DNA from 4 places in the Spongiibacter sp. IMCC21906 genome. Region 2 is predicted to be linked to each of the others. Evidence: riboswitches for the same ligand, from Rfam matches in the RefSeq annotation. Region 2 holds a riboswitch; each other region holds the start of a gene.
The links. A riboswitch is a leader RNA that binds a small molecule or an ion and turns the genes downstream of it on or off. The one in region 2 is predicted to bind cobalamin.
Positions count from the first base shown of each region.

Region 1: another riboswitch for cobalamin. It lies ahead of IMCC21906_RS06150 (TonB-dependent receptor domain-containing protein); the one in region 2 lies ahead of IMCC21906_RS00310 (TonB-dependent receptor).
Region 3: another riboswitch for cobalamin. It lies ahead of IMCC21906_RS03230 (cobalt-precorrin-5B (C(1))-methyltransferase); the one in region 2 lies ahead of IMCC21906_RS00310 (TonB-dependent receptor).
Region 4: another riboswitch for cobalamin. It lies ahead of IMCC21906_RS06685 (cobyrinate a,c-diamide synthase); the one in region 2 lies ahead of IMCC21906_RS00310 (TonB-dependent receptor).

Region 1 covers NZ_CP011477.1:1,339,460-1,347,189, forward strand. The annotation lists gene bluB (5,6-dimethylbenzimidazole synthase) at 166-807, opposite strand; gene IMCC21906_RS06130 (ABC transporter ATP-binding protein) at 800-1,576, opposite strand; gene IMCC21906_RS06135 (iron ABC transporter permease) at 1,573-2,574, opposite strand; gene IMCC21906_RS06140 (cobalamin-binding protein) at 2,561-3,433, opposite strand; gene cobO (cob(I)yrinic acid a,c-diamide adenosyltransferase) at 3,433-4,038, opposite strand; gene IMCC21906_RS06150 (TonB-dependent receptor domain-containing protein) at 4,110-5,981, opposite strand; cobalamin riboswitch at 6,072-6,246, opposite strand; gene IMCC21906_RS06155 (2-dehydropantoate 2-reductase) at 6,302-7,252, opposite strand; gene IMCC21906_RS06160 (YajQ family cyclic di-GMP-binding protein) at 7,416-7,730, shown strand, end outside.
Region 2 covers NZ_CP011477.1:63,043-70,772, forward strand. The annotation lists gene IMCC21906_RS00290 (MFS transporter) at 1-1,137, opposite strand, end outside; gene IMCC21906_RS00295 (hypothetical protein) at 1,211-1,531, opposite strand; gene IMCC21906_RS00300 (VOC family protein) at 1,595-1,945, opposite strand; gene IMCC21906_RS00305 (PaaI family thioesterase) at 2,139-2,558, shown strand; gene IMCC21906_RS00310 (TonB-dependent receptor) at 3,655-5,703, opposite strand; cobalamin riboswitch at 5,826-6,007, opposite strand; gene IMCC21906_RS00320 (DUF2149 domain-containing protein) at 6,106-6,411, opposite strand; gene IMCC21906_RS00325 (MotA/TolQ/ExbB proton channel family protein) at 6,404-6,859, opposite strand; gene IMCC21906_RS00330 (cobaltochelatase subunit CobN) at 6,881-7,730, opposite strand, start outside.
Region 3 covers NZ_CP011477.1:706,400-714,129, forward strand. The annotation lists gene IMCC21906_RS03210 (primosomal protein N') at 1-564, opposite strand, end outside; gene rpmE (50S ribosomal protein L31) at 693-911, shown strand; gene IMCC21906_RS03220 (thermonuclease family protein) at 959-1,750, shown strand; gene IMCC21906_RS03225 (malic enzyme-like NAD(P)-binding protein) at 1,930-3,177, shown strand; cobalamin riboswitch at 3,292-3,517, shown strand; gene IMCC21906_RS03230 (cobalt-precorrin-5B (C(1))-methyltransferase) at 3,735-4,850, shown strand; gene IMCC21906_RS03235 (ABC transporter ATP-binding protein) at 4,872-5,804, shown strand; gene IMCC21906_RS03240 (ABC transporter permease) at 5,801-6,577, shown strand; gene IMCC21906_RS03245 (precorrin-8X methylmutase) at 6,628-7,263, shown strand; gene IMCC21906_RS03250 (precorrin-2 C(20)-methyltransferase) at 7,265-7,730, shown strand, end outside.
Region 4 covers NZ_CP011477.1:1,454,566-1,462,295, reverse strand. The annotation lists gene IMCC21906_RS06700 (mechanosensitive ion channel family protein) at 1-117, shown strand, start outside; gene IMCC21906_RS06695 (YdiY family protein) at 178-900, shown strand; gene IMCC21906_RS06690 (Mpo1-like protein) at 1,077-1,397, shown strand; cobalamin riboswitch at 1,433-1,595, shown strand; gene IMCC21906_RS06685 (cobyrinate a,c-diamide synthase) at 1,836-3,113, shown strand; gene IMCC21906_RS06680 (adenosylcobinamide amidohydrolase) at 3,129-3,776, shown strand; gene IMCC21906_RS06675 (transporter substrate-binding domain-containing protein) at 3,822-4,889, opposite strand; gene gtfA (sucrose phosphorylase) at 5,137-6,579, shown strand; gene IMCC21906_RS06665 (hypothetical protein) at 6,659-7,090, shown strand; gene IMCC21906_RS06660 (2-dehydropantoate 2-reductase) at 7,110-7,730, opposite strand, start outside.

The DNA.
Region 1 (7,730 bases), 1.3 Mb from region 2:
CCATGCTAAAGTGTTGTGCTTGTAGGAGCGGACTCTGACCGCGATCAACCATGCTAAAGTGTTGTGTTTGTAAGAGCGGGCGCTGACCGCGATCAACCATGGTGGCCGGGTGTCGTCGTGTAGCCGGTGCGCACTGTGCTTTACCTGGGTGAACGGGTAATACCGCTACGACTGCCAACCGTTTTCCATAATCAACTCATCCAGCGGGCAGCGCTGGGCCCACTGTTCTTGCTCCAGCATGGGTTTGTCATAAAAGGCGTCCACCGGGCCAAGGCAGAGCAGGGCAATGGGGTGACTGCCTACAGGCATATTTAACACGGTTTTTAATGCGTCGGGTTCAAATAGCGACACCCAGCCAAGCCCTAAATTTTCACTGCGGGCAGCCAGCCACAGGTTCTGAATGGCGCAGGCTGCAGAGGCCAAATCCATTTCCGGCAGGGTCCGGCGTCCAAACACATGGTGTTCTCGTTTATCCATTAATGCGACGACGAGCAGTTCTGCGCAGTCTGTAATGCCTTCCACCTTGAGACGCAGAAACTCGCTTTCTCGCTCTCCTAAAGCGGCGGCAGTGCGGTCGCGTTCTTGCTGTACTAGCTGATAAATATCCTCTCGCAGTTCAGGTTTACTAATACGGATAAAGCGCCAGGGTTGCATCAAGCCAACACTGGGAGCCTGGTGTGCGGCCAGCAATAAGCGTCGCAATTGTTCAGGGGGGACGTCGCCGCCACTGAAGTGACGCATATCCCGGCGCTGGGCGATGACCCGGTAAATGGCGTCGATATCACGTTGGCTGAAATCGCTAGTCATGTTGTTCTCTAGGCAGAAAAAAACGTTGGCCGTTTGCTTCAATGGCCATCAATGGCTGGTCGTAGAGCTTTTCTAGTGCGCCGGGTACCAGCATGGTATCGGCGTCGCCCCAGCAGGCTTCGCCATTGGGATACAGTAATAGCAGTTTATCGCAGCAACGGGCGGCGATGTTTAAATCGTGCAGGCACAGCAACACGCCGCAGCCCGAGTGAGCCTGCTCGCGAATTAGCTGCATAATATGCACTTGATGCTTTAGATCAAGGTGATTACTGGGTTCGTCGGCCAATAAAATTTGTGGGGTTTGAATCAGCGCAGTGGCAATGGTCAAGCGTTGGCGTTCGCCCCCCGAAAGGGTATTCACCAAGCGGTGACTCATGTGCTCTAGCTCCATGGCGGCGAGGGCTTTTTTGGCGATAGCCACATCGTCGGCGGTATCCAACTCCCAGTGGGATAAAAAGGGATGACGGCCGATCATTGCTGTTTCCAGTACGGTGCCGGGAAAGCCGTCCTGTCGTTCTTGAAAAATCACTGCTAGCTTTTGCGCCAAGGCTTTACGGCGCCAGTGACTTAGAGCTTTGCCCTCTAATAAGACTCGACCATGTCGTGGTGCTCGCAGTCCGGCAAGGGTATGCAGTAACGTGGTTTTGCCTGCCCCATTGGGGCCGAGTACTCCCCACACTTCGCCGGGGCGGATGGTGATATTCAAGGGGGTGCCATCGGCTTTGCCGGGAATATCTACCACGAGTTGCTCGGTTGATAACACGCTCATCCCCGGCTCCGGTATAGCAAGATCAAAAAGCTAGGCACGCCGATCATAGCGGTAATGACACCAGCGGGTAGCTGTTGAGGGGCAATAATGGTTCGGGCGAGGGTGTCTGCCAAGGTGAGCAGGGTGCCACCGGCAAGGGCTGAGGCGGGCAGAATAATGCGCTGGTCATTGCCCAATACCAGGCGCAGCATGTGAGGAATGATTAGCCCGACAAAGCCAATGCTACCGGCCGTGGTAACCGCAAAGGCGGTGAGTAAACTGGCGCCGATATATACCGTCCATTCCAGTTGCCGAACCGGCACACCCAACGCGGCGGCTTGCAGCGAGCCCCGAGCCAGCACGTTGAGGCTGCGACCCAGGGGCAGTAAAAAAAGGCTGACGACAATTAAGGTGATCAATGCTGGCCAAGGTGAACGGGCATAGGCCAAGTCGCCCATTAACCAATACAACATGCCGGGGAGTTGCTCGGTGGGGCCAACTGCCAGCATAAAGGTAATCACCGCGCCCCAGCCAGAGGCGACGACCACACCCGTGAGCAGTAACCGGGTGGGCGTCCAGCTGCCGGTGCCGTGGGCAAGCCCAAACACCAGCGTTGCCGATAGCACCGCCCCGGCAAAGGCGGAGCCGGAAACAGCCGTCGCTCCCAAGCCCATCAGCATGGCCATTAACGCGCCCACCGCCGCGCCGCCAGATAAGCCCAGCACATAGGGGTCGGCCAAGGGATTGCGCAGCAAGACTTGCATCAACGCCCCGGCCACGGCTAACAGCCCACCTGTGGCGAAAGCTGCCGCAGCTCTGGGTAGCCGCAGCTCCATAATTAAAGTTTGTTGTAGGGGGGAGCCACCACCCTGCAGTACCTGCCACAAGTCGGCACTGGAGACGGATACGCTGCCGAGAGAAACCGCAATGGCAAGCGCGAGCAGAGCGCTTAGCACCAGCGTAGCCAGCGCCATTATTTTAAAATGAGAACTGGTGAAGGCAGGCTTAGCGCCGCTCACGGGCAGTCTCCAAATGCTGGCAGAGCAGCTTGGCACCGTCTAGCAAGCGAGGGGTAGGGCGCTGCAGTGTCGACGGGGGGACAAAAAACAGGTTGTTGCGACGCACGGCAGTGAGTCCGTCAAAGCGTCGCCAGTCGTCTAGCCAGCCGGGGTTTTCTTCGCCCATGCCACCCGCGACAATCGCTTCTGGATTTCTGGCGAGTACGGCTTCTTGATCGATGCGGGTAGTGAGTCCGCTTAATTCGCCAAAAATATTGTCGCCGCCGCAGAGCCGCGTGGCTTCGCTAATCATATGTTGATTGTTGACAGTCATTAAGGGATTGACCCAAATTTGCTGAAAGACCCGGACTTTGTCGGCATTGCGATAACGCTGGCGAAGCTTGGCGATGCCGTCGCTAAAGTCTGTGGCGGCCTGCTCGCTCTGTTGGTCGGTGCCTGCCAGTTTACCCAGTCGACGTATTGTTGAACTCACATCATCAAAATGACGTAGCTCGCTGTAGTAAATGGGAATGCCCAGTTTTTCCAGTTGGGCGAGTTGTTCACTGGGGTTGCCACTGACCCAGCCGATAAGCAGGTCGGGTTGCATGGCGAGGATGGCTTCCAGGTCGAAGCGGTCGTAGCTGCCCACTCGGGGCAGTGTTTTGGCGGCTTCGGGGTAGTCACTGAAGCTCACGGCGGCAATAAGCTGATCTCCTGCACCGGCGCTGTAGAGCAGTTCGGTGGCGCCGGGTGACAGGGCGATAATGCGTTGGGCGGGTTGTGCTAAGCAAAGCTGGCGCTGTTTGTCATCTTCTACGCAGACCTCGGCCCGGCTTATGCAGGCAATAAAGATGAGCGCTAAGCTCAGACAAGTTCGCATTACCATTCCACGCCTTTGCGGGCTTTGATGCCGCTGCGGAATGCGTGCTTTTTGTCGTCGATCATCGACACGGTGTCGGCCAATTCTTTGAGGGGGACGGGTGCGCCGCGACCGGTGATAATCACACTTTGTTCACGGGGACGATTGCGCAGTGCTTCGTATACTTCTTCGGCATCGATATAGCCGTATTTTAAAATATAGGTCAGTTCGTCCAGCAGAACGAGATGGATGGATTCATCTTGTAGTAAGACTTTGGTTTGCTGCCAGGCTTGCTGAGCCGCTTCGCGGTCTTGTTCTTTGTTTTGGGTTTCCCAGGTAAAGCCAGAACCCATGACGATAAAAGGAACTTCTGGGCAGCGCTGCTGAATAAAATTGCGTTCGCCGCAGTCCCAAGTGCCTTTGATAAATTGCACAATCGCGGCTTTATAGCCGTGACCGATGGCGCGAATAATAGTGCCAAAGCCGGAGCTGGATTTACCTTTGCCGGGGCCGCTTAATACGATTAACACACCGCGTTCTTCAGTGGCCTTGGCGACTTTTTCGTCGATCATGGCTTTTTTAATCTGCATTCGCTTTTGGTGCTTTTCTTCGTCATTAAGCGTCATGGAGGCTCCTGATTGCTGAGTCAAACTGCGCCGTTTTACAGCGCAGAGTGTTTGAGCGGTGAATGATACCTTTATTTTGGTGTGTAAGTGATGGTGAACATCGCCTCGCGGCCAATTGACAGGTAGTCACCAAAGCTAAAACTGCGTGCACTGACGTATTCTTTGTCGAAGATGTTTTTCAGCGCCAATTGCAGTTTTATTTCTTCGTTTACACGGTAAAACACGGTGCCGTCGACTAAGCCGTAACCGCTGAGTTCGTCGGTGTTGGCGGTGTCTTCATAGCGGCTGCTGACTAAACGCAGGCTGCCGCTTACGCCCCAGTGCTGCCATTCGCGGCTGACGTCAAGGTTGGCTTGCTTGTCGGCACGGCGACGTAGATCTAAGCCGGTTTTGGCGTCGGTGGCGTCGAGCAAGCTGGCGTTAGCGTCGATGCGCCAGTCCATAATTTCTGTCGCGACACTTATTTCCCAGCCTTTTATTTCTGCACCTTCGATTTGATCGGGGCCAAAGGTGGCGGGATTGTATTGAATGAGCTTGTCTACGTCGTTTTCAAAACGAGCCACGCTCCAGTTACCCCAGCTGTGGTTGCCGCGCAATTCTAACTCGGTGTTCTCAGAGGTTTCTGGTTCGAGTGTAGGCACGCCGTAAAAGGGGTAGTACAAATCGTTGAAGGTCGGTGCGTTAAAGCCTTCGCCGTAGGAGGCGACGACTTTCAGTGACTCGGTAATATCAAATCCGATCGAGGCGTTGCCGGTATCGTTAGTACCAAACTGTTCGTTGTCGTCATTGCGGCCGCCGATGGTTAGATCAACCGGACCGAAATCTGCCTGCCACTGCGCAAAGTAGGCTTTGTTGCCACGGCTTTGCTCGCCATAACTGAGGTTGCTTTCAACCTGGTCGAGGAAGCGTTCAAAGCCGACGGTAACGACGTGATGTTCGCCAATCGACCAATCATTTTGGATACTGTAAACACGCCGGGTGGTGTCAAAGGTATCGCCACTAACACCCACGGCGGCCGGATCGACATAGTGATAGTCGATGGTGGATTCGTCTTTGGATTCGCCAACAGAAAGGGTGAGTAACCAGTTTTCGAGGGGCTGAAACTCACCGCGAATATTGGCAATGCTGACTTCGCCATCGGTGTAGGGTGAACAGGTATACGTCACGCCGCCGGCGCGGCAGTTATTGTCGTAGTCGCTTTCGGTTTGGCTATTTTGATAGAAGGCAAATAGCTCTGCCTTGTCATTAATTTTGTGACTGAAGCTCGCGTTGACGGCGGTTTGTTCAAAGGCGTCGTCGTCGCCGGCGACTCCAGCTTTGCTAGCGGTGTTATCTACGCCGTCGGTTTCTTCGCGCAGCACGCTAATATTGACTTGGGTTTGCTCGTTGCCCCCGCTGATGGCCGCCAATGCCTTTGTTGTGCCTTGGGTGCCAGCAGTGAGTTGCAGCATAGGCTGCAGGCCGTCGGTGTCGTGGTATTTGCGGGTGATGATATTGATAACACCGCCGATGGCCTCTGAGCCGTAAAGGCTGGAGCGCGAGCCGCGCACAATTTCAACGCGCTCGATCAATTCCGGCGGCAGATTGGTGAGTGCCGGTGCGCCATTGGTGGCCGAGCCGATACGCACGCCATCGATCATCACTAGAGTGTGGTTGCTTTGGTTGCCTCGCAAAAAGAGGCTGGTGCTGGCACCGCGGCCACCGTTGCGCACAAAGCTGACGCCAACGGCGCGGGACAGTAATTCTTGCAGGTCATTGGGTTGAATGCGTTCGATATCAGCGCGCTCGAAGACCGTAACCGGGGCCAGAATATCTGCCACCGATTGCTCGGTGCGGGTCGCGGTAACGACGGTGGTTTCTATATGGGACTCATTAGCTGTAATAAGCGGTGACGTGGCAAAAGTAAAAATACCGCCAACAGCAGCAAGAAGGGTTTTGTTCATGGTGTAAACCTCAAAGCTATAAAAGGAAGCAATGAGGGAGGGGTAGGGGTTATATACAAGTATACGACCGCTGATGGAGCCCTCCGCTTCATCGGGTGAATCAGTAGAGGCCGGTTCCGGGCTTGCACAAAATGTAAATGTGCTTACCGTTGCGGGGGCAGCGTTGGCATTGCGTTCACTTAAAAAGCGGTCGCGCACCAGACTTCCCGTTTAACTCTTTGTCACTAAATACGCGACGCAGGGCACCTGTTACTTGGCGCGCACTCTAAGGCTGCGCTGGGTTTTTGTCAAACTGGGCGGCTGCGGCAAGCTGGTGGCGTTTAGTGCTGATTAGCGGCTGAAAGGCGTTTAATCTCGTCTAGTAATTGCCGATTCATCGGCACTGGAATGCGATGTTGCTCGGCGAGCTGGCAAAGATAGCCGCTGATAAACGCAATTTCGGTAGGGCGTCCCGCTTCAATATCTTGCAGCATGGAGGAACGGTTAAGGGCGGTGTTGGCGGCAACGTGACGGACGGTGGCTAACAAATCGGGGTATTCGGGGCTGGCGTCAAACTGGGCTATCTCCGCGACAACGGCTTCCAGTTCGGCCAAGGCCACCGGGTTGTCTAAGAGCTCGCCGTTGCGGCAGCGGTATTTGACGGTGAGGGGGTTAATCGCACAATTGACTGCCAGTTTTTGCCATAGCACGTCGTCGATATTGTCGCTTACGGTCATGCCTAAAGGGCCAAGGCTTAGAGACCTTGCAATGTTAGCCAATTCATCGTGATCGAGTGGCGTTTGCTGGGTTTCTGCCAGCAAGGTTTTGGATTGCCCGAGCTGGGTGTTTCCTCGTCCGGCATGCACCAGTGAAAACAGCGACTGCCGATAAGCCCCCTCTGTTGTGGAGGCTTGTAGTAGCGTTGCCTGGGGGTAGCGCTGGCTGAGCATTTCGGCAATGCCCAGACCATTTTGCAGTAACACAATCACGGCTTTTTCTGCCAGCTGGTGTTCAATCGCAGTTATGGCCGCCAGTGTTTGTTGTGCCTTGGTGGTGATTAATATGTGCTCAATAGGTTTTGTTATTAAGCTAGGACTAGTCACCGGGACGGGGAGCTGCAGGGCAAGGGCACCCAGCTTGGCCATAATGCCACCCGCCTGGCGGTAGGCCTGCAGGCGGCTGTCACTGCGGAGGATAAGGGTGGCGGGAACAGCATTTTGATAGGCATAGCAGGCCCAAAGGCTGCCGATGGCCCCTGCGCCTAAAATATGCCAATGGATTTTTTCCTGCATGTAGTTCGTCTTGATAAGCGATGAATGACGGCACTGTAGGCCAGTAAGGTGCTGCTTGCCAATATTGACAAGGGAATCTTTGTGTCTGTTGTCAGGTCTATCTCGAAACATCTGGCCGGGCAGTGCTAAACTGGCCCCGACAATCTTGACGAGTTATTTAGCCATGCCCTCTTTTGATATTGTTTCTGAAGTCGATTTGCACACGTTTACCAATGCCCTTGATCAGGCCAGCCGAATTATTGACACCCGCTTTGATTTTAAAGGTGTGGATGCCAGTTTTGAGCGAGACGGCCTTAACGCGACAATTTTTGCTGAAGCTGAATTTCAAATCACGCAAATGGAAGACATGCTGCGCAGCAGCCTGATAAAAAACAACATCGACCCTAAAGCGATGACCGTGGGTGACCCGGAAACGGCTGGTAAGCAGGTGAAAGCAGGGGTGACCATCAAGAACGGTTTGGAATCTGATTTGTGTCGC
Region 2 (7,730 bases):
CATCGTAATCAGCAATGCAAAACCCGCGCCCACCGTAGCCGCAGGCACAGCACCGACCATTGCCACTGCGCCACCGGCCCGAAAGTCGCCAAGGTCATTAGACGTGGCAATAAACAGAGAATTAACCGCATTAACCCGGCCCCGAAGATCATCCGGGGTGGCCAGTTGAATCACCGTAGAACGCAAGTTCACGCTGACCATATCGGCCCCGCCGTAAACGAACAAGGCAAGCAGACTCAGCCAAAGCTGGTCAGACAAGGCAAACACCAGAATGGCGCCGCAAAATACCAGCAGCGCAATAAATAAACGCCGCCCCACGCCCCGCGCCTCAGGTAATCGAGACATCAGCGTTCCCGCTACCACCGCCCCCAATGCCGGCATGGCCCGTAACAAACCCAATGCTTGAGGACCAACCGCCAAAACATCTACCGCAAACACCGGCAACAATGCCACCACGCTGCCCAGCAGTACAATCAACATATCCAGGGTGATGGCAGGCAAAACATAGGGATTGGCAAACACAAAGCGAACCCCTTGCAGCAGCGCCCGACCATCTCGCTGAGACGTCTGAACCACTCGGATATCTGGCAACTGGGAGAGCAATAGCAAAGACAAACCCGCCAATATCACCAACACCCAGTAGGTGGCAAAATCCAGTTGTGCAATCAGTACCCCGGCAACGAAGGGGCCAGCTGTCATCGCCCCATTCCAAACGGTACTCGTTACTGCCACCGCTTTCGACAAGTCGTCTCTACTGACAATATTAGGGAGCACCGACTGCAAAGCGGGCCCAAAAAATGCCCGCGCACAGCCGTTAATAAATAACAGGGCAAAGACGACTTCCCGATTAAGCTGCCCCGACGACAGCGATAACGCCAGCCCCAAAAACACCAATAGCTGCAAACTGCCACAGGCCAGCAACACCCACTTTCGAGGAAAACGGTCAACGACCCAGCCGGTAATAATAAACAGCAACACAATAGGCAGAATCTGCATCAAGCCGACTAAGGCCAAGTCAAAAGCATCACCGGTGGCTTGATAAAGATGCCAGCCAATCGCCACCGACAGCACCGAGGCCGCAAGACTAAACAGCACCCGCGCTAACAGAAAACAAATAAAGGCTTTATTTCGCAGCATTAAGCAGCATCCAAATTTAGCGAGGGGATAAAGGTATCAATCGGTACCACCAACAATTTCTGTGCTGCTCATGTTAATGACCCTTGCGCTCGTAGGTCGGTGCATCATAAGCACTGTAATCAATGGCTTCGTCTTTCCATAAACCTGACAACTCAGCTTTGCGCTCCTCAATGGTTTTGCCAAATACCGCGTAATGAATCGCAGCCATTTTTTGGCCCAGCTCCTGATGGCTCGCCAAGCCCAAAAACACCCCTGCCTGCATAAAGCCCTCTAAACGATGACGCTCCACCGGCGCAGCTTTATGGCCATCGCGAGAAGCCTTAAACATCCTGCGCAGACGCTGCTCCACTTCAGCGATATAGGTTTCTTTATTTATCATGTCTTCTTTATTCATAAGGTCCAGCATCCCTGTGGGTGACAAAAACAAACCGTAGCAATCAAACTCATCAACAGCGCGCTATGCGTGTTGCAAAATATTAACAAGCCGACCAAAGGGGTCGCGAACGTAAAATCGACGCACACCCCAAGGCTCGCTAACCGGCCCGTATTCAATCGCCACATTGGCCGCATGAAAACGAGCCAGGGCCATATCAAGGTCATCCACCTCAATGGAAAGATCCGGCACCGCCGTTCCCGAGCCGCCCTCAGAGCCAAAACTCAATTGCACCGTCATTGTTTGATCTGAGCCGTAAGTTTGAAGCCAGCCGTGATCCATCAGCAACTTCAAGCCTAAAATATCGCCATAAAAAGCCCCGGCCCTGCCCAGCTCGGCCGTCGCGGTATTGGACGTAATGCGCTTAACTTTCATTTTTAACCTCGGCTCTGTTGCAGCGTAGCGGCTCCGCAGTCTCCACCCTTGCCAGCACAAACAGGCCAGTACAAAACTGCCCCAAGCAATTTGATTGATCCATGTTAGCCATTTACCTTGCTGGAAAGCTATAATCAGACAAGGATTTTTATCAAGCTGCAGACAGCCTCGGCATTCAGAGAAAATAACACCTATGGCCACCTCAAACCGCCCAGACGATAACAACTTTGCCTCATGCTACGACACCTTAGGCGTTCAGCGTCTTGAACGACTACACGAAGAAAACCAAGTCAAAATGGTCTTTACCGGCACCCCGCAATTCCTGAACCCTTCCGGCAGTATTATGGGTGGATTTCTTAGCGCCATGCTCGACGCCGCCTTAGGCGAAGTGGTGGTTAACAGCCTGAGCGAAGCCGAATCGCTGTTTACCTTGGATATCAAAGTGAGCTTTATTGCCCCCGCCCGGGCAGGCAAGATCTTCGCCGAAAGCCAATTAATCAAACGCGGCAAGCGGGTCGCCTTTAGCGAGGCCCAGCTCCTCGATGAAGATGGCAAACTGGTAGCCACCGGCAGCGGCACCTTTAATATTTATCAAATGACAACCGCAGAATAACGCCTACACACCCGGCAGCTTACAACATTGCTATTGTTGCTATTACAAAATACCGAGACCTTCTGGATACCGGCTCAAAGCCTGCCCCGGCCTTCGAGCCGGGGGCCTGCATGACAATAGCATGGTGTGTTCTCCTGTCACCCCAGACGCGCAGCGAGCCCCTCCGCCTGCTCTATTCCCCTTTATTAAACGTTCGTCATCCCGGACGCGATAGCGAGCCGGGATCCAGCTACGGTACAAGCCGCTACATCGAAGTGGATTCTTACACAGAGGTCTTATGGATACCGGCTCGGGGGCCGGTATGACGATAGCGTGGTGTGTTGCCCTGTCATCCCGGACGCGCAGCGAGCCGGGATCCAGCTACGGCACAAGCCACTACATCGGAGTGAATTTTACACCGAGGCTTTCTGGATACCGGCTCGAGGGCCGGTATGACGATAACGTGGTTGTTGTCCCGTCATCCCGGACGCGCAGCGAACCGGGATCCAGCTACGGCACAAGCCGCCACATCGAAGTGAATTCTTACACCGAGGCATTCTGGATACCGGCTCGGGGCCGGTATGACTCAGTCTTTTTGGCTAGACCACCAATACATTACACTCGTGAGATTCAAGCTAAAACGTACCCAGGCCTACGAGCCCGAGACTAGCATGACTAAACTACCTGAAACCTCGTCATCCCGGACGCGATAGCGAGCCGGGATCCAGCTACGGCACAAGCCACTACATCGAAGTGAATTCTTACGCCGAGGTCTTCTGGATACCGGCTCGGAGGCCGGTATGACGATAGCGTGGTGTGGTGTATTGTCATCCCGGACGCGATAGCGAGCCGGGATCCAGCTACGATACAAGCCACTACATCGAAGTGAATTCTTACGCCGAGGTCTTCTGGATACCGGCTCAAAGCCTGCCCCGGCCTTCGAGCCGGGGGCTGGTATGACGATGGTGTGGTGTGGAGTGTTGTCCCGGACACGTAGCGAGCCCCCTCCGCCTGCTCTATTCCCCTTTATTAAACGCTCGTCATCCCGGACGCGCAGCGAGCCGGGATCCAGCGCACAAAGGTAGGTATTAACAATGCCCCTGCTTAGAACGCAATATTAAAAGTTATAACGCATACCTACCCGTAACGTTCTGGGTTCTGTTGCGCGACTCATGGTGCAGTCCACCGCGGCACAATCCACATCATCTGAGCTGCTGCCCGCATCCAGCCCTTCGACATAAGCCGGGTAGTAATAGCTGATATCTTTACCATCGTTATCCAGCAGATTAATCATTTCGGCGTACAGGGTGATTTTCTGCCAATGATAGGCACCGCGAATATTGACGGTGGTTAAGGGTTTGGAGCGATGGCCATTGTCTGCGGTGAGTGCATAGGCACCTAAATAACGAAGTCTGGCACTGACTTCCCACGCGGCACGGGTCACTGAAATACCAAGCTGGGCGGCTTCTTCAATGGCGTTCTCGACGTATTTCCCCTCGGCGCTATTATTATAACGAGCATCGCTATGGGCATACACCGCGTCGATACCCACACCGTCAAAGGGCTGCCAGAATAACGTTAACTCATAACCATCCCGCTCAGATCCCCCCTTGGGTTCCACTGAATTGGAATCACCAACAAAAATTAGCTCACTGTCCTGATCTAACCACCAATAACTGGCGGTAAGCTGTACATCACCAATATTGGCTCGGCCACCAAACTCATGCCCCGTTCCTTCAGACAAACCGGGTACCCTATCAGCCTTGTTTACCACTCCTCTAGCATCGTTAGAATGAAAGCCTTTTCCCCAGTTTCCATACCATTCCAGCCATTCATTAGCGGCGTAGGCCAAACCCAATTTTGGTGAAATCTGGGAGTCACGCTCTTCACCATCAAAGGCACCGCTATTATTTGCCGTCGCATCAAAATAGTAATAATCACCACGAAGACCGATCAATACCCGCAACTGCTCATTGGCATGCCACGCTAAATCTACATAGCTGCCGATGGCGCTTTCCTTAATATCGTTACTGCTGATTTCCGCTACAAACTGTCCCTTGTTATGCTGGTTTAAGCCAACCGGTGAAATATCGTCGTAACGAAAATCACCACCCACCGTCAACTTAATATGATGACCGTCTACAATCATTTTATTGGCGTAGCCACCCAACGTCTGGCGCTTATCAAACTGCTGAATCTGAAAATCGTAGGTGGGATTGGACTCCATCTTCCAATCATAATACTGAGCGTAAAATCCGGCCTGCCAATCATCACCATGCAGCTTTGAACCCAAAATCCAGCGGCTTGTTTGTCCTTTCGCACTATCGTCCAGCGCGCAATATTCATCCTCACAAACCGCCGAGCCAATGGCCCGCTCGGGAATTTGCTCGGTGGGTTGCCATTTAGCATCGTAAACAGACAGCGTGAATTCAGCCTGCCCAAAGCGGGTATCAATAAGGTATTTACTCCACAGTGAAACATGCTCCAAGACCTCTTCCTGCTCCCAAGGCCCATCGTAGGTTTTAGACTCGCCAATCACACTCAGCTCGCCAGCGCCCACCGAAAGGCTGTGCCCTGCAGCAAGCCGTGCCCAACCGTATTCACCTAGTTCCGCCGAGATAAAGCTGTGCTCTAACCGATCAATGGTTTCAATCGATGATGAACCCGCCAAAGAGAAATCTCCCAAGGCAGCGTAGTAAGGTCCCTTACGGTAATTCACCTGCTTGACGGTTTCCGGGATCAGGCCATTAACATCAAGATATCCTTGACCGTGACCATGGGAGCGCAGATTCCACGGCACAGCATCCACACTCACGGTGTAATCGGTACCATGGTCCAGGTTAAATCCCCGCAGAAAATATTGATTGGCTTTGCCACTTCCTGAATGCTGTACGGCAACCATACCGGGCATGGCTTCCAGCAATTCGGCTACTTTTAACATGGGTCTAACCAATAAATCTGCGCCGCCCACCGAGCCTTCGCTGGCCGAGCCAGCAATACCCACCAGATCGGTGGCGCGACCAAACACCGTCATTTCTTCTAGCGATTTATCGCTGCGATGACTTTCAGCATGTGCCATAGAGATGCCGATCGTGGCCAGCAAGACGGCGATATTGATTCTTATCCCAAGGCGGCAATAGCGCGATTGAGCAGTATTGTTTTCCATCGTTTTATCCCAGTGTCGCCGGAGCCAAGGAAGCTGGCGCGGCAAGGTTGCAAAAAGAAGGCACAGCACAATGACGCCACTGGGAAAGTGACGAGATCGTTGCAAGAAGCCCTCCGCTTCATCCAAGAAAATACTGCTCAGGCCGGTTTCGGGCTTAGGGACCACAATCCCTTCACCGTTGCGGGGGCAGCGTCGGTATTACTTGCAGCAGCCATCAAGCCACAGCGCACCGAACTTCCCGTTTACCCTGATCCAGCCACGTTTGGCAGCGTGGCGATCAGGCACCTGATCAGCGTTGAAACAATGCAGATACGGTTTGCGTATCCGCGATAATATTAAGGTGATTTTTCAGACAATCTTGCTGAAAAAAACACTAAAAAATGTGGCTTAACGACGTGGTGATTACTCCCCTATTAACACCAACTTTCCGGTTTTAGGGTCGCGATACACTTTGCCCAGCGCTTCATAGCCCGAGCCATCGTCAACATGACGTTGCAGTGATTCTGGTGCCTCACTCAACTCTTTACCCAAGGAAACATTCTGCGGTGTTTTTTCGGTTGAGAAATGCTTTTGCAAATCGGGGCTAAAGGAAACCAGCGCGGCAATAAGCCCACAGGCAAACACCAGAATAATATCGACCAGATTGGCCATAGGGCCGAGGGGGTCTTCATCGGTATCTAAAAAGGCACTGCGCCGCCACTTATCCATTGCTATGACCTTTATACTGCAGCTCTGACAAAGCTTGGTCATACCAGCGACGCCGCAAGCGCCCCAGTACAAAACCAATCATCCCCGCCAACAAGCCAATCACCGTGGTATCAAAAGCCACCGTCATTGCCGTGGTTAACACCCGCAACTCACCTTCACCCAGTGCCGCCAAACCGGGGCCGAGGGGAATCAAGGTGCCCATCAGCCCCAGCATGGGGGCCAGCCGGGTGATAAAATCTGCGCGTTCAATACGACGCTTACCGGCCTGAAGCAAGGCATGTTCACCGCCACGGCGGCTCAGGCGCGCAATCCCGCCCCAGCGTTCGCCCAGACTGATGCCCACTTCGTACAAGGCCAAGGCAACAAAAAACAGCAGCGCCCACACCACCGGTTGCAACAGCAGCGACGTGATTTGATGCATAAGCCCCAGCGAAATGCCTGAAAACATCGTAACAACCCCCAATCAAATTTAGTTGTGGCTACGGCCACGCACAGCACCCATCGCAATTAACAACAAGCCTGCCGCCAAGATCCACAGCCAATACCACTGAGTGTCATCAGAAGCCGTCTCTGACGAAGCATGTGTAGAAGATTCTGAGGGCGGCGGCGATGTGTTAGCATCGACTTGCACCTCCTGAATATGGCTTGGAACCGGTTTGTCGGCGATGCTTTGCTGACGACGACTCTCTGCCAGCAGCTTTTCCAAGGCGGCGGCCTTCTCTGCCGATAACTGAGTTTTTACTAAGTTATACATGGGATGATTGGCATGAGTATGACCACTGCCGGGATTACCGTGCTCGATAATATTATCGGCAAACGCCTCCGCCAGTTGTTTAACCGTCGCCTCATCAGCCTGCCAAAACCCCTTGTCGACAGCTACCAACATCACCGCCAGAATATTGCTTTGCACATAGCGGTTATGGCCATCGCTTAAAAAGTCATCCAGGCCCAGATCAAGCTTGTCGTCAACGTAGACCGCTTTCACTTCTTGCCATACCCAGTCATTAATAATCTCCGGGCTGGTCACCTGCCAGCCCCAAAGATACTCAATAAATTCACTGCCCATGGTACGGGCGCCTGAATAGCCTTCATTCATCAGCGGCTTAATCCACTGCGGGTTAAAAAACCGCCCCCGCAATTCTGACAATATCGCGGTATGCAGCGCATCAATGCGCAAGTCATTGCCGTCGGCATGATTGATCACTGCACTGGCCGGCGCCTTGCCCCGCACGGTTTCTACAGCAAGATTAAAGCCCCCTAAATAATCAAAGGCATCGTTGTTATCGACCAAGCCATAGAGATTACTGGCTCGCCCCAAA
Region 3 (7,730 bases), 640 kb from region 2:
TTTAATTTGGCGCCGACTGAGCTGACCGTTTTGCTGAATGGCCTTGAGTAGCGCACGTTGCTGGTGAGCCTGCTTGGGTAACGGAGCCAGTTCGTCTGTATTGCCATGTGCCTGCCAGGCGGTGGTGGCGATTTTGGGTGGTGTGGCTTTGCGCAGGGCGACTGGCAGTATCTGTTGCAGGCACTCACCTATGGGGTGGTGATAGTAGCTCGCTGCCCAGCGCGCCAGTGCGAGCAGATCCTTGCTGATGGCGGGTTCGCCTTGATCCAGTCGCTCTAATACGCTTTTGAGTTGCTTGGTCGGAACATCGCTGCTGGCCAGTGAATCGAGTACGGTGGCAACAAGGCGGCGGTTGCCAAAGGGCACGAGTACCCGTTCGCCGGGTCTGGGCGCAGTCAGTTCCGCTGGCCACAGGTAGTCAAAGTGGCGGCGCAGAGGGCTGGGAATGGCAATGGAAACCAGTGTATTCATGCCGGTGGCGATAAAATTCAGGGTAAAATTAAAGCCAGCAGTGTATAAGAAAAGTGTGGCGACGTCTGATGGCTTGATAAACCGAGACGGCAAGGGGCCAAACTCTTGCTTCTGGCTAATATTCTGTTAATATTCGCCGCCTAATTTTTAACCACGTCATTACCCGGCGCGGTGCCCGGCAAAGAGAGATCGGGTTAGCGGCGCACTATGAGGAACGACCCATGAGAGCGGATATCCATCCAAAATACGAAGCAATGAACGTCACTTGTAGCTGCGGCAACAAGTTTGAAACACGTTCTACACTGGCTGAAGACCTGCACGTTGATGTGTGCTCGGCTTGCCACCCTTTTTACACTGGCAAGCAGAAAATGCTGGATACCGGTGGTCGCGTGGATCGCTTCCGCAAACGTTTCGGTAGCCGCGGCAGCGTTAAATCCTGATTGTGACTTTTTTAGAGTGGCGAGGTTTTGCCGCTCTGAAACGCAGAATGCCCGGCCTTTATCCGCCGGGCATTTTTGTTTTTATCGTTTGCTTCCTAATGACCGCTTGGGCTCAGGCCGAATGTTTGCCGGGTACTGCTAGTCTTAAGTCTGCTCAAGTGTCTGTGGTGACAGATGGTGATAGCCTGCGCTTACGGGATGGTCGACGAGTGCGTCTGCTCTCGGTGAACGCCCCGGAGCTGGGCAAAGATGGCAAGGCCGATGAGGCCCATGCTGTCATGGCTAAGCAAACATTGGCGGCTATGCTAAGCCCAGGTCAGCGGGTGTATCTGCAAGAGCAGGGTCTGGATCGCTATGGTCGCAGCTTGGCCACTGTGTTTTTACGCCGGGAGGGTGGTCATCTTGGCGAAGCACTGCTGAAGGCCGGAGCGGCTTGGCATATTGCTGTGCCACCCAGTCCGCAGCCATATCGACAGTGTTTGCGTGCCGCAGAGTCTGAGGCGAAGTCGAAGGGTCTTGGCGTGTGGTCGCAAGCAAGCTTGTCGACGACAGCGCTGACAGCGGCGGATCAAGGCTTTCGCCTTGTACGGGGACAGCTCCAGTCCATCGGCAATAGCCGTTCGGCATTGTGGTTGAGGCTGGACGGTGATTTAGTGTTGCGGTTGGCAAAATCAGAGCTAAGATATTTTTCGGTGCCGTTAGACAGTTATATAGGGCACCAGATTGAAGTCCGGGGATGGCTGCGCAAAAGAACGCCGCCGCGGACGGGGATGGCAGGTTTTAAAATGGACTTACGCCACCCCGATATGCTGGTCTGCAATGATTGCAGAGCGCATTAATACAGGCCCAGAGAAGGCCGCAGTGCGAAGCGCAAAAAAGCCGACATATGACATACTGACATGTAATGTGGTGGGCTTTGCACAGGGGAGCTACCCGGGCGGGTAGTTTATTGGTCCCCGTTCATTTATTTAAGCCGCCTTCCCCTTAGGGGAAGTGGCGCAATAACTGGGAATTGAGCATGTCCAAAGATGTAAAACAAGCGGCTCTGGATTATCACGCATTGCCTACACCGGGCAAAATTGCAATCTCCATTACCAAACCCGCTGAAACTCAGCGCGATTTATCACTGGCTTACAGCCCCGGTGTTGCGGAACCTGTGCGGGAAATTGCCAGAGATCCGGTCAATGTTTACAAGTACACCAGCAAAGGCAATCTGGTGGCGGTCATCTCTAATGGCACGGCCATTCTTGGTTTGGGTGATCTGGGCCCGCTGGCCAGTAAGCCGGTGATGGAAGGGAAGGCTCTGCTTTTTAAGCGTTTTGCCGACATCGATTCGATTGATATCGAAGTTGATGCTGAAGACAGCGATGCATTTGTCGATACGGTGAAACGTATTGCCGGCACCTTTGGTGGTATTAATCTGGAAGATATCAAAGCCCCTGAATGCTTTGAAATTGAACGGGTTTTAATTGAGCAGTGCAATATCCCCGTGTTTCATGACGATCAGCACGGCACGGCCATTGTTACCGCTGCAGGCATGATCAATGCGCTTGAGATTCAAGGCAAAAACATTGAGACCGCAAAAATTGTTTGCTTAGGTGCTGGCTCTGCGGCTATCGCCTGTATGCGCCTGTTAGTTTCTTTGGGTGCAAGCTACGACAATATTTATATGATCGATCGTCGCGGGGTGATTTACCCTGGCCGCGAAGGTCTTAATAAATACAAAAAAGAATTTCAAAACGATACGGGTGCGCGCACTTTGAGCGATGCTATTAACGGCGCCGATGTCTTTGTTGGCTTGTCTGGCGCCAATCTTCTCAGCGAAGAGATGCTGCGTACAATGGCGCCCAAGCCTATTGTTTTTGCCTGCTCCAACCCTGATCCCGAGATCGAACCCGAGCTGGCACTGTCGATACGGGATGACTTGATTGTCGCTACCGGTCGTTCGGACTACCCTAACCAGGTGAACAATGTATTGGGCTTTCCGTTTATTTTTCGGGGTGCGCTAGATGTTCGCGCCACCGCGATTAATGAAGAAATGAAAGTGGCTGCGGTGCACGCTATTCGTGAGCTGGCAAAAGAAGCGGTTCCTCAAGTGGTGATCGATGCCTGCGGAGTAGAGAGCCTGAGCTTTGGTCCAGACTACATCATTCCCAAGCCGGTGGACCGCCGTTTGCTGGGTGTGGTCTCGGCAGCTGTCGCCCAGGCGGCAGTTGATAGCGGCGTGGCCATGCTGCCGTACCCTTCCCACTACCCACTAAGTTAAGCGCATTGCTTGATAACCTGGCTCAATATTCCTATTGGGTCAGGTTAATGTGTCTTCTCCCTCGATTCTAAATCGCCTCTATTTGTCGTTTGACCTGCTATTGTCGCCCTGTTAATGTTGCGGCCTCTTTCAGGTGTCCTGCTTGTGGTTCTTCGCAGTGGGATTAAACGGGAAGTTGGTGAGCGGCTGTTATGCAGCGCAAATCCAACGCTGCCCCCGCAACGGTAAGTGAGTGCAGGGTGATCTCATGCCACTGTATCTTCGGATATGGGAAGGTGATCACCTCGGGTTTTTTGCCCACTCATAAGCCCGGAGACCGGCCTGATATTAAGCCGAGCGTTGCGGTGGGCGACGACAGGCCGGTTGGATTCTTCACTGGTGCTTGTTCCGCTTCGTCCGCCGCCTGTTATCCCTGTTTACCGCACGCCTGTATTTAGTTTCGCCAAAGCGCGAGCTAACAGGGAGTTGTACATCGTGTGTAAACAGTATTCTCTTAACTTGGTTTATCCCACGTTTCACTTTTCGCCGCTGTCTTTTTGTTAGGGTTGCTGGCGAATATGTCTGCCCCCAGCTTGCGCCCAGAAACAACAGAAAATAATGGCACACTACGAACGGGTTTAACCACTGGCGCCTGCGCAACGGCGGCGTCGTTGGCGGCTGCACGCTTGCTGCTTCAAGGCCAGCATACCGAGGCCGCGCGAATTCGCCTGCCCAGAGGTGAGTTTAGAGAGTTACTTATCGCTGACTTGCAGTTAACGGCTAATGCCGCACTGGCTGCGGTAATTAAAGATGCCGGTGACGATCCCGATGCGACGCATGGCGCCCGGCTGTGGGTAAAACTCCAGCTAAAAGCGGAACCCGGCGTGGCGTTCTTGGCTGGCCAAGGGGTGGGAACGGTCACCCGTAAAGGATTGGTATTGCCGGTAGGCGAGCCCGCGATAAACCCGGTGCCTCGACAGATGATAGTGGCGCATTTGCAGCAACAGGCGATGGACGCCGATTACCAAGGCGGATTTTTGGTGACGGTGGGTATCGACAACGGCGAGCGTATTGCGCTGCGAACCATGAATGGTCGCCTGGGCATCGTCGGTGGTTTGTCGGTGTTGGGGACCACGGGCATTGTTCGTCCTTTTTCCTGTTCGGCCTATATCGCCTCAATCCACCAGTCCATCGATGTTGCTAACGCAAATAAGCTGCAAAGAATTGCGGCTTGTACGGGCGGCACGAGCGAGGCTTACGCTCAGCAAAGATTTAATTTATGTGATGCCGCTATTGTGGAAATGGGCGACCTGTTTGGTGCCGTGCTCAAGTATCTGCGCCGTCACCCTGTACCCGCGCTTATCCTGGCGGCGGGCTTTGGCAAACTCACTAAATTCGCCGCCGGACATCTGGATACCCACAGCCGCCGGTGCGCGATTGATTTTCCGTGGCTGGCGGAGCAGGCCATGTTGCTGAACGGTGACGAGGTTCTCCGAGAACAAATTCTGCAATCCAATACCAGTTTGCAAGCCCTGAATTATTGCCAGCAACAGGGTGTGCCGTTGGCAGAGCATATCGCCTTGAAGGCTGTCCAGGTGGCGCGTCGCTATCTTCCCCAGTCTATTGCCTTAGAGGTGTGTGCTGTCGATCGGCAAGGCAAATTGCTTGCCTATGTCGGTGAGGCATGTCAGTGACCAATCATGTTTGGAGAAATAATGCATAGCGCGGCGATTGAAATCCAGCAGCTTTATAAGCGCTACGGTGATGGCGAGCCGGTGATCTCGGGTATTGATCTACGTATTCCCCAGGGGGCGTTTTTTGGTTTGTTGGGCCGAAACGGCGCAGGCAAAAGTACCTTGATCGGCTTGATAAGTGGCCTGCTCAATATGCAGCAGGGCAAAATTTTTGTGCAGGGCTTTGATAATCAGCGTCAGGCTATGCGAGCCAGACGCTGTGTTGGTGTGGTGCCCCAAGAGGTCAATTTTAATAGCTTTGAGCCGGTCCGGGAAATTATTGAAAGCCAGGCAATGTATTACGGATTGTCGCTGAAAAAATCACGCCAACGCAGCGCTGAATTGCTCGACAAGGTTGGACTCAGTCATCGCGCTGACAAAAAAGCATGGGGTTTATCCGGGGGCATGAAGCGTCGATTGATGCTCGCCAGGGCGCTGGTGCATCAACCCCAAGTGTTAATTCTGGACGAGCCCAGCGCGGGCTTAGATGTGGAAGCCAAGCAACAAACCTGGGCATTACTTAAAGATTTGAATCGTGACGGCACCACCATTTTGCTAACCACGCATTACCTGGAAGAAGCAGAATCGCTGTGTCGGGATATCGCCATTATTGACGAGGGAAAAATCATCGCCAGAGATGCGCCGCAACAATTGTTATCAGGCCTGCAATCTCGAAAGTTAACGCTCAATTTACACCGCGAAATTGCCGGGCCTCCGGTGTTGAACTATGGCCAGTTGTTGGCATGGCGAGCAATGGAGCTGGAAGTAGATTGGCCTTTGAAACTACCGCTAGCGCCGCTGTTTGAAAAGCTATCCGAGCAGGGGGTGGAGGTAGCCAGTGTGCAAGATGGTGGTAAGCGTTTGGAGTCTCGGTTTTTAGAGTTGTTGGCCGCAGATCAGCAGGTGGCGAAATGAGTATGGCAAGTGTGTATTGGTATGCATATCAAGGTCTTTTAATAAAACAGCTTAGGCGCTTTCTGCGGAGCTGGGTGCAAAGCCTGCTGCCGTCGCTGGTGACGGCGGGATTGTTCTTGCTGATATTCGGGCATTTGATGGGCAAGGACTTGCCCGCCAGAGACGGCGTCGCCTATGTCGAATTTTTAATGCCGGGGTTGATCATGTTTGCAGTGATTAGTAATGCCTACAGTAATTGCACCTTGGCTTTTTATGGCGCGCGCTTGCAGCGACATATCGAAGAAATGCTCATTGCTCCCATGCCAGCTTGGATCATTGTGGCAGGCTTTGTCAGTGCGGGGGTAATACGCGGTTTACTTGCCGGCAGTTTAGTGGCGCTAATGGCAATGCCCTTTACCTCTTTACAGCTACATCATGCAGGGTTTGCTGTCGGGGTGGCAGTCATGAGTGCGCTGTTATTTTCATTGGCCGGGGTGATCAACGGCGTCTACGCCCGCAGTTTTGATGATACCTCGTTGATTAGTACCTTCATCCTCACACCCTTAATTTATTTGGGCGGCGTTTTTTATCCGGTGGAATCCTTAGCTGCTCCCTGGGCAGATATTTCTATGATCAATCCCATGCTCTACGTTGTGGATGGTTTTCGTTATGGCTTATTAGGGATTCCGGGTCATGGCGGCACGATCACCTTTGTCGTGCTGACATTATTAACGCTGCTAATGGCAGGACTCGCTTGGTTTTTAATAGATCGTGGTGTGCGAATTAAATCGTAGTGGCCCGAAGTTTTTGCTTGGGGTTTTAAGGAATTTATGGAGAAGGAATATTGAAAGAGCGACATGATTATATTCGTAATGGGCAAGAAATCTATAAGGCCTCATTCGCCACCATTCGCAAAGAGGCTGAGCTAAGCCGCTTTCCGCCGGATATGGAAAGCTGTGCGGTACGGATAATTCACGCATCAGGCATGATTGATATTGCAGAGGATATCGATTTTTCTGACAGTGCTGGCAGCTTGGCCAGAATGGCGCTGGCCGCAGGAACCCCGATATTTTGTGATAGCGAAATGCTGGCCCACGGTATTACCCGAGCGAGATTGCCAGCAGAGAATCCAGTGCTCTGCACCTTGCGGGACCCTCGGGTACCTGCGATGGCAGCGGCGATAAATAACACCCGCAGTGCCGCTGCATTGGGTTTGTGGCATGAGCAGTTAGAAGGCGCCATCGTGGCGATAGGCAATGCCCCTACGGCACTTTTTCATTTGTTAAATCTGATTGCCAAGGGCGGTCCAAAACCCGCTGTGGTGCTGGGTTTTCCAGTGGGTTTTATCGGTGCGGCAGAAAGTAAGTTGGCGCTGTCACAAACAGAAAATTTACCTTTTATTACTGTTCACGGTCGCCGTGGCGGCAGTGCAATGGCGGCTGCGGCTATTAACGCCTTGGCAACAGAGCGAGAAATTTAATATGGAAATTAAACAGCGTGGACATCTCTACGGTATTGGCGTTGGTCCCGGAGATCCTGAGCTGCTTACCTTAAAAGCTGTCAGGTTAATTGGTGAGTCTCCGGTGGTGGCCTACTTTTGCAAACGTGGCAGCTTGGGACGAGCAAGAAACAACTGTGCTGCACACCTATCAATTCAGCATAAAGAACTGCCGTTAGTGTACCCGCTTACCACCGAGCTATCTCATCACAGTCAAGAGTACCGTGACCGCATAGAACAATTTTTTGATGAGGCGGCAGAGATGGTGGCCGTTGAATTAGATGCCGGTAGAAATGTGGCGCTGCTGAATGAAGGTGATGCTTTTTTCTACGGCTCGTTTATGCATGTGTTTCTGCGCTTAAAAGAGCGTTTTGATATTACCGTGGTTCCCGGTGTGAACTCGGTGATGGCCTGTGGTGCGCTGCTGCCCCAGCCTTTGGTGATGCGCG
Region 4 (7,730 bases), 1.4 Mb from region 2:
GACTACTGGCCCACGCGCTGGCAGCTTGTGGAAGACATCAAAAACAGCTTTGATGCCGAAGGTATAGAAATCCCCTTCCCGCAAATGGACGTACATTTTCACAAATCCGACGGCTAAGCATCTGCCGCAAATCCAATTTATACGCATTACATTCACCCAAGACTTAAAGGGGAAAACATGAAGAAGCATATGGCAGCGGCAATCGCAGTGTTTGCATCCGCGAATGCACTGGCCCAGGAGCCGCCAAAACTATGGAAAGGTGACGTACAGTTTGGCTACAACCAGACCGAGGGCAACACCGATGAAAAAAGCGTGCTAGGTAGAATCAACGCCAAACGCCAACGCGGTAGTTGGACCTACGACATAACAGCAAACGGTCAAAACAACGAAAGCGATGGCACCCGCTCCGCCGAAGCCTATTTTTTATCTAACCGTCTTGCCTATGACTTCAGCCAGTTTAACTACACCTTTCTTTACGGCGGCGTAGACAAAGACCTGTTTAGTGGTTATCGCTATCAGGCCACCGTGTCAGCCGGTTATGGCCGCAGAATTTTCAAAACCACCCAATTCACATGGGACGCAGAAGTCGGTCCCGGTGTACGAGTGAGCGAATTTGAAGCACCGAGTGACGAAGGCGACGGGCAAATTAGCGAAGCTATTCTGCGCTTATCCACCGAACTCGTATATTCCTTGTCTGAAACCGCTAGCCTGAGTCAGCTACTCACGGTAGAAAGCGGTGACCAAAACACCGTAAGTAAATCAACCACCTCACTAAAAACAAAAATCGTTGGCGGCTTTGGTCTCAGTATCAGTTATATATTGGAATACAACGAAACCGTTCCCCAAGAAACAGTACATCTGGATCGTCAAACAGCCGTTACCCTGGTTTATAGTTTCTAAGCTTTGAGCACAGTGATGTAGCAAAGGCGCTTAAGGGCGCCTTTGCTGTTCATAAGCACTAATTCAGTCACGTCACTCAATTAGCCTGTAAAACCACAAGCCAACATCTTGCAAGCTAGCCAGCCCCGGGTATATATAGTCGTCATGTGTTATATCTGCTCGTTAATGGAGGCAGTATGAATAACGATAATAATCAAATGACCTTTAACAGCTTTGCCGAGTTTTATCCCTATTATTTAGCTGAACATCAAAACCTTGTTTGTCGACGACTGCATCTTATCGGCAGTTGTTTGGTAATAGTCGTACTCTTAACAGCCATATTCAGCGGCGCTTGGTTACTGCTAATGCTACTACCGCTTATTGGCTACGGCTTTGCCTGGGTAGGACATTTCTTTTTTGAAAAAAACCGCCCTGCCACCTTTAGTCATCCGCTTTACAGCTTTATAGGCGACTGGGTAATGGCAAAAGATTTACTCACCGGTCGGCTACCACTATAAATCGTCCTTCTTGCCAAAGCCTTAAGATTTCGTTTACAGTCCGGGCCGTAACAGGTTTTGTCCACCCACGGTGGCAAATTAAACGGGAAACCGGTGCGCACTCAGCAAGGCCGGTACTGCCCCCGCAACGGTAAGTGAACCAGTGTTTAACACACCGCTTCACAAGTCCGAATACCTGCCTGCTACAGCCGATGGCGTTGCGGTGGGCAACAGGCCGGGCAGAGTGCATACCGCAATCTATCCCGCCCTTCCTTTTCGCTTTTTTGTGAGCTTTTCAGCAGATTTTGGCTGCGTTTGTTCCTGCGCCTCCAACCTGCTCACTATCAACGTCGCAACACAATATGTATGCGTCAATGTAACGTCACCGCAAGCAAACACACATTTTTAATGCAGGCAGCATAGCTGTCAGCACATTTTTATTAACAACGAGGACAGCTCATGACCGGCAGTGCATTAATCGTCGCGGCACCCGGCAGCGGCCACGGTAAAACCTTGGTAACTGCCGGCTTGGCAAAGGCCTTATTAGACTCGGGCAAAACGGTTCGTATATTTAAGATGGGGCCCGATTACTTAGACCCTGCTTTTTTGGAGCATGCCACAGGTCTACAAGTGCGACAGCTGGACTACTGGATGCAAAGCCGGGAAGAAATTCAACGCGAGCTAGCCCGAGGAGCGAGAGAAGTCGACCATATCCTCATTGAAGGCGTAATGGGCTTATTCGACGGTGAACACTCGGTAGCCAAATTGGCCAAAGACTTTGCACTGCCGGTATTAATGGTCGCCGACGCCTCTGCCCAAGCACAAACCTTTGGTGCGCTTATTTACGGCCTAAGCCTATACGACGAAGACGTAGATGTTGTCGCAGTGCTGGCCAATAAAGTGGGCAGCCCTCGCCATGCGAGTATGCTTGAAGAAAGCATTCGTCCCCCTACTCGCTGGATCACCGCCATTCATCGCGATCCGGCACTGGCAGTACACGAACGTCACCTAGGTATTGATGGCGGCAAAGACACGGGCGGCCCCGCCGCTGCAGCGATGGCAGAAAAGCTCGCACCGGCACTGGAAAAACTGCCGTGGAAAACATTAGACCTGTTACTGGAGTCAGTAAAACCAGACCTCGAACAACGTCTAAAAGGTAAGCGCATTGCCATTGCCAGAGACCCAGCCTTAAATTTTTTATACCACGCCAACATCGATTTTCTGCAACGGCAGGGCGCGGAAGTTAGCTTCTTTTCAATTTTAAATGATAGCCAAATTCCAGACTGCGACGCGCTGTATCTACCCGGCGGCTACCCCGAGTTACATGCAAAAATCTTGAGCGATAACACAAGTATGCGTGAATCAGTCGCCGCTCACATTCACGATGGCAAAATCTGTGTTGCCGAATGTGGTGGCATGCTCTACCTGCAACAATCTCTGCAACACGACGAACAAGAATTTGAGATGCTCGGGGTGTTCAATGAACAAGCCGTCGTTCAACCGCGCTTAGCCGCACTGGGTTATCAGCATCTTCCCGGCACGTCGTTACGGGGCCACACCTTCCATTACGCCAAGCTGGAAAATGACCAGCAGGAAGAACGCAGCGAGTTTGCCGATGGCCGGGTGGGTGAAGGCATTTTCCGTTACCGCAACACCGTGGCATCCTTTGTTCACTGGTATTTCTCATCCGACCCGGACACCATTTGTGCTTGGTTTAATGGCTGCAATAACAACTGATGCCGATGAATATCAATGAATGACCAAGACTGGCACTGGACACCGGCGGATCAGCACTTCGCTCTGCATTGGCAGGGCACTCGCCGGTGCCTCAGCTCCGCCGCATTAAATGGTGGCGTATGCGAGGCAAACCGACTATTAAATCTTAAGGTAAGCGGCGCAGATAGCCAGCAACCACCCGAGCAAACACTGCAACAATACGCTGACAGTCAAGGCTGGACAGCTACAACTGTAGGCATGATGACGGCAGCGTCGATGGATTCATTGCGCTGGGCGGAGACGACCATTGAAGGCGAACGACTCGCTATTTACCTGACCAGCGGTTTAAGTAACGCCCGTTGCGCCGGCGACCCTGCAGATTGGCAGAATCCTGTCACACTGCCACCAGGCACAATTAACATTGTCTGTATTAGCAATATGCAGCTTTCCGTTGCCAGCATGACCGAGATCATCACCCTGCTCACAGAAGCAAAAGCCCATGTCTTACACAAAGCCAATATTCGCAGCCCAGTATCAGGGGAACTGGCAACAGGAACAGGCACAGACAGCATTGCGGTCATTGGTGGCAGCGGTAAACCACAGCGCTGGTTTGGCAAACACACTTTGGCTGGGCAACGCTGCGCCGAGCTACTCATCCAATGTTTAACGGACAGTATCGTTTAACGGACAGTATCCACCGGCGCTGACCACATCACGTTAAAAGCCTGCTTATTGCTGTCCTAAGTATCGCTGCAAAGTCATCTGCCAACTGGCAGCCTGGGTCTCCGCTAACAAACTTTGATTCAGCGCCTCACGCTGAGGGAAGTCTTCTCGCAGACCCAGTGCATATTCTTGCTGGCTTCCGGCAAACTCAATCACTTCCAGCTGCGCATCGCCATCTTTCAATAAATACCGCAGCACGGCTTCGTCATACACCAGTGCATCTGCAGTGCCATTACGCAAGGCCTCCAAACCTTCTTCCGCTGTCGTCACCTCTATCGATTTAATGCCCCGCAAGGTTAACGCCTGCTGAGCCGTAGACCCCGCAACCACTAATGTCTTAACCCGATTTAAATCCTGCAACCCCGTCACTGCTGTAGTCATGGAGTTCACCGTGACTGATGACGCAATCGCGGCGGTAAAGCTGGAAATAGTAATAACCGACACAAACATCCAAATGGTGGCCAACAAACGTCCTGCCTTGGTAACAGGGGCTTTATCGCCATAGCCAACAGTAGTCATGGTGACCGCAGACCACCAAAAACCATTGCCTATTCCTTGCGACAAGCTTCCGCCAAACTGCTCGGGATTGCGCTTATGCTCCACCAACCAAAGCAAACCGCCTACTGCAAAAAGCAACACCGCCAATATCCCCACCGCACTCAAAAACGCCGGTGATACCAGTTGCGCCAAGAGAGCCCACCAGCCGCTGCTTTCCACTGAGGTGGCAATGCCAAGACCGGTGGTGAAAAAAGGATGACTAAAATCCATCACCGCTTCTCGTTCAGAGGTCATCGACAAGGCCCCCACCGCCACGTCGACCTCGCCAGCGGCCAGGGCGTCAATTTGAGATTGGGCGCTATCCAGCTCTACCCACTCAGTTTGCCAGCCCTGTTGCAGGGCAATGCTTTCCCACAGTTCAACACTCAAGCCGCTCCAGCCAGTTGCGCTCTTCACAACAAAGGGTGCAACTGCTTTCACCCCGACTTTAAGTACCCCACTCTCTTCGTCCTGCGCTGAGGCCAGCATTGGAAAAAGACAGATCACCAAAAATAGAGATTGCCAAAGCCGCTTCATAATTCCCCCATAAAACTATTTATCAATAACGCCTTTTTAGCTTAGCACTCATTTGAGCACGTAGCCGCCAGCGCAAAACCGTATACGTCAGTATGGCGCAATCAGCGCTAATTCTCTTGGCACTGCAGAGCAATTCCTGATGATCGCAGCTATTCAGCGAAAATTTAAAGCATCCAGCCCTGCACGGTATTTGCATGGCTTTAGTCATCTACCTATTTTTAAATGACGCTGCCGGGGAGAAAAGCGAATGGGATTACGAAATGCGGTGCAGTTAATCTGCTACCCGAACAGACTGGGAAACAATCTGGAAGACCTCAATACCGTCATTGAAAAACACCTTAGCGATGCTATCGGCGGCGTGCATATCCTGCCGTTTTTTCCCTCTAATGCCGACGGTGGGTTCTCGCCACTTAGCCATAAAGAAGTCGACCCCGCATTTGGCGATTGGGACGACATAGAGCGCATTTCCAGCAAATACGACCTCTGTTGTGACCTGACGGTTAACCATATTTCTGACGAATCCCTTGAGTTCAAAGATTTCATCCAAAATGGCTATGCTTCTGAGTATGCCGAGCTATTTGTTCATGTCGACAAATATGGCGAGATCACCCCCGACGACTTGGCCAAGATCCATATTCGTAAAGAAAAAGAACCCTTCCGAGAAGTGGAATTTGCCAATGGTCAAAAGGGTCGAGTGTGGTGCACCTTTACGGAGCATCAGGTTGATTTGAACTGGGAGTCCCCCCTCACCCATCAATTAATGGAAAACTATATTGGTTTTCTCAGCCAGCGAGGGGTAAAGCTGTTTCGCCTGGACGCCTTTGGCTACACCACTAAAATCATCGGCACCAGCTGCTTTCTGGTTGAGCCAGACGTGTACCGCAACCTGGACTGGATAAATGGGGTGGCCCATCTCCACGGTGCCGAATGCTTACCCGAAGTGCACGACCACAGCAGTTATCAATACGCCATTAGCCGCCGCAATATGCATCCCTATGGTTTCGCCCTGCCACCGCTGCTGCTGTACTCGCTGCTGGACAACAACAGCGTCTACCTTAAAAACTGGCTGCGCATGTGTCCCCGCAATATGGTGACGGTGCTGGACACCCACGACGGCATTTGCATTCCCGATGTTGAAGGCGTGTTACCCGACGATAAAATTCGCGCCCTGATCGACAATATCTCTGCCCGCAGTGCCGACCCTATTCTACGGCGCTCTGCGGCCAATATTCACAGTGTTGGCGCCATCTATCAGCTAACCTGCACCTTCTATGACGCCCTGATGCAAAACGACGATGCTTACATCGCCGCCAGAGCCATACAGTTTTTTTGCCCTGGCATTCCGCAGGTGTACTACGTCGGCCTATTGGCGGGCTGCAACGACAATGACTTGATGGAAGAAACCGGCGAGCTTAGAGACATTAACCGCCACTACTACAGCCTGGATGAAGTTGACGAAGCCATCCAGCAACCCGTGGTACAACGGCTGCTAACGCTGATGCGCTTTCGCACCCAGCACCCCGCCTTTGACGGTCACTTTGAATTAAATTACTCCAATAAATCCAGTGTCAGCATGGCTTGGCGTCACGGCGAGCACTATTGCCGTCTGTTTGTGGATCTCAACTTTAAAACCGCCAACGTCGAATACCTTGATCCGGACGATTTTTCTGAAAAGCATTTTCAATGCTAAAGCAACGCAGGAAATAACCCTAACAGGCGCATTTTGTTATTATCTCGTCTCCACTACGATGCAAACCAAGAGATCAACAATGCGCCTTGTTTTAGCCACCCTCGTCAGCTGCCTCGTCCTGACGCTCACCGCCTGCTCAGGGAAACCCAGCACCGGCGAAATGAAAACGCAATTTTGGGCGAGCCTTCAAAAAGACGGCATGGAAGAACTCTTCAGCCTATCCGATTTTGAAAAACTGAATGGCTACCAAAAAAGTGACCGGGTTTATATCGCAGACCTGCGCTACACACTGACCTTTAAAAAAGGCCTGGATGAGTGGACAGAAGAATTAAAGACCACCAGCAAAGACCAGCCTCTACAGGCCTTTGGCGCAGGTTTAAGCTTAATGGCAATGCAGCTGCAGTACGGCGAATTTGAAAAAGGCGACGAAGTTGTACAAGACGCCAAAATCACCTACATCAAAACCGAACAGGGCTGGCGAATCGAGCAAGCCAAAGGTTTATTTGATTGAAGCTTACGGCGCTAAGATCTTAACTCCGCAACAAGCCTAAAAGCTCAGCGCCACCGTATTGCAGCCCCTTGCTGGACTCAGCCTCTTTAATCAATGCCACTATTTTGCGATTGGCGGGTGCAGCGGTGCCCACCCGCTGGGCCAGACGCAACACCTCACCGCTTAAGGCATCGATCTCGGTGCTACGACCTCGTTGCAAGTCTTCCCACATAGACGACCTCGCCAGGGGGTCTATCGCCAACATTCGTTGCGCAATAAGACGAAACAAAACACTGGGCAGGCGTAACACCCGTGGTATCCAGCGGGGCGGCAAGGCATTCAGGCGGGGTAAATCAATATCCGATAACGCCAAGGCCCGCAACGCCTCCTCTTGCAGAATCGCCAAGCTACGGCGGTAACTGCGCTGCTTCAGCTGTTCTTTTAAGGGGATATTCGCCAAGGCATTAATGGGGTTATTGAGATTAAGCAACAGTTTGGACCACAGCACTCCGGACATATTATCTGACGTTTGATACTGGGTACCCGACACCCTAAACAGCGGTGCCAGCTCTCGACTCAGGGGCGCATCTTCAATGGTGATATTGCCTTGTGTGCCAGCATGAAAGCGACCCTGGCCCTGCTGCAGCACATTAAACGACAC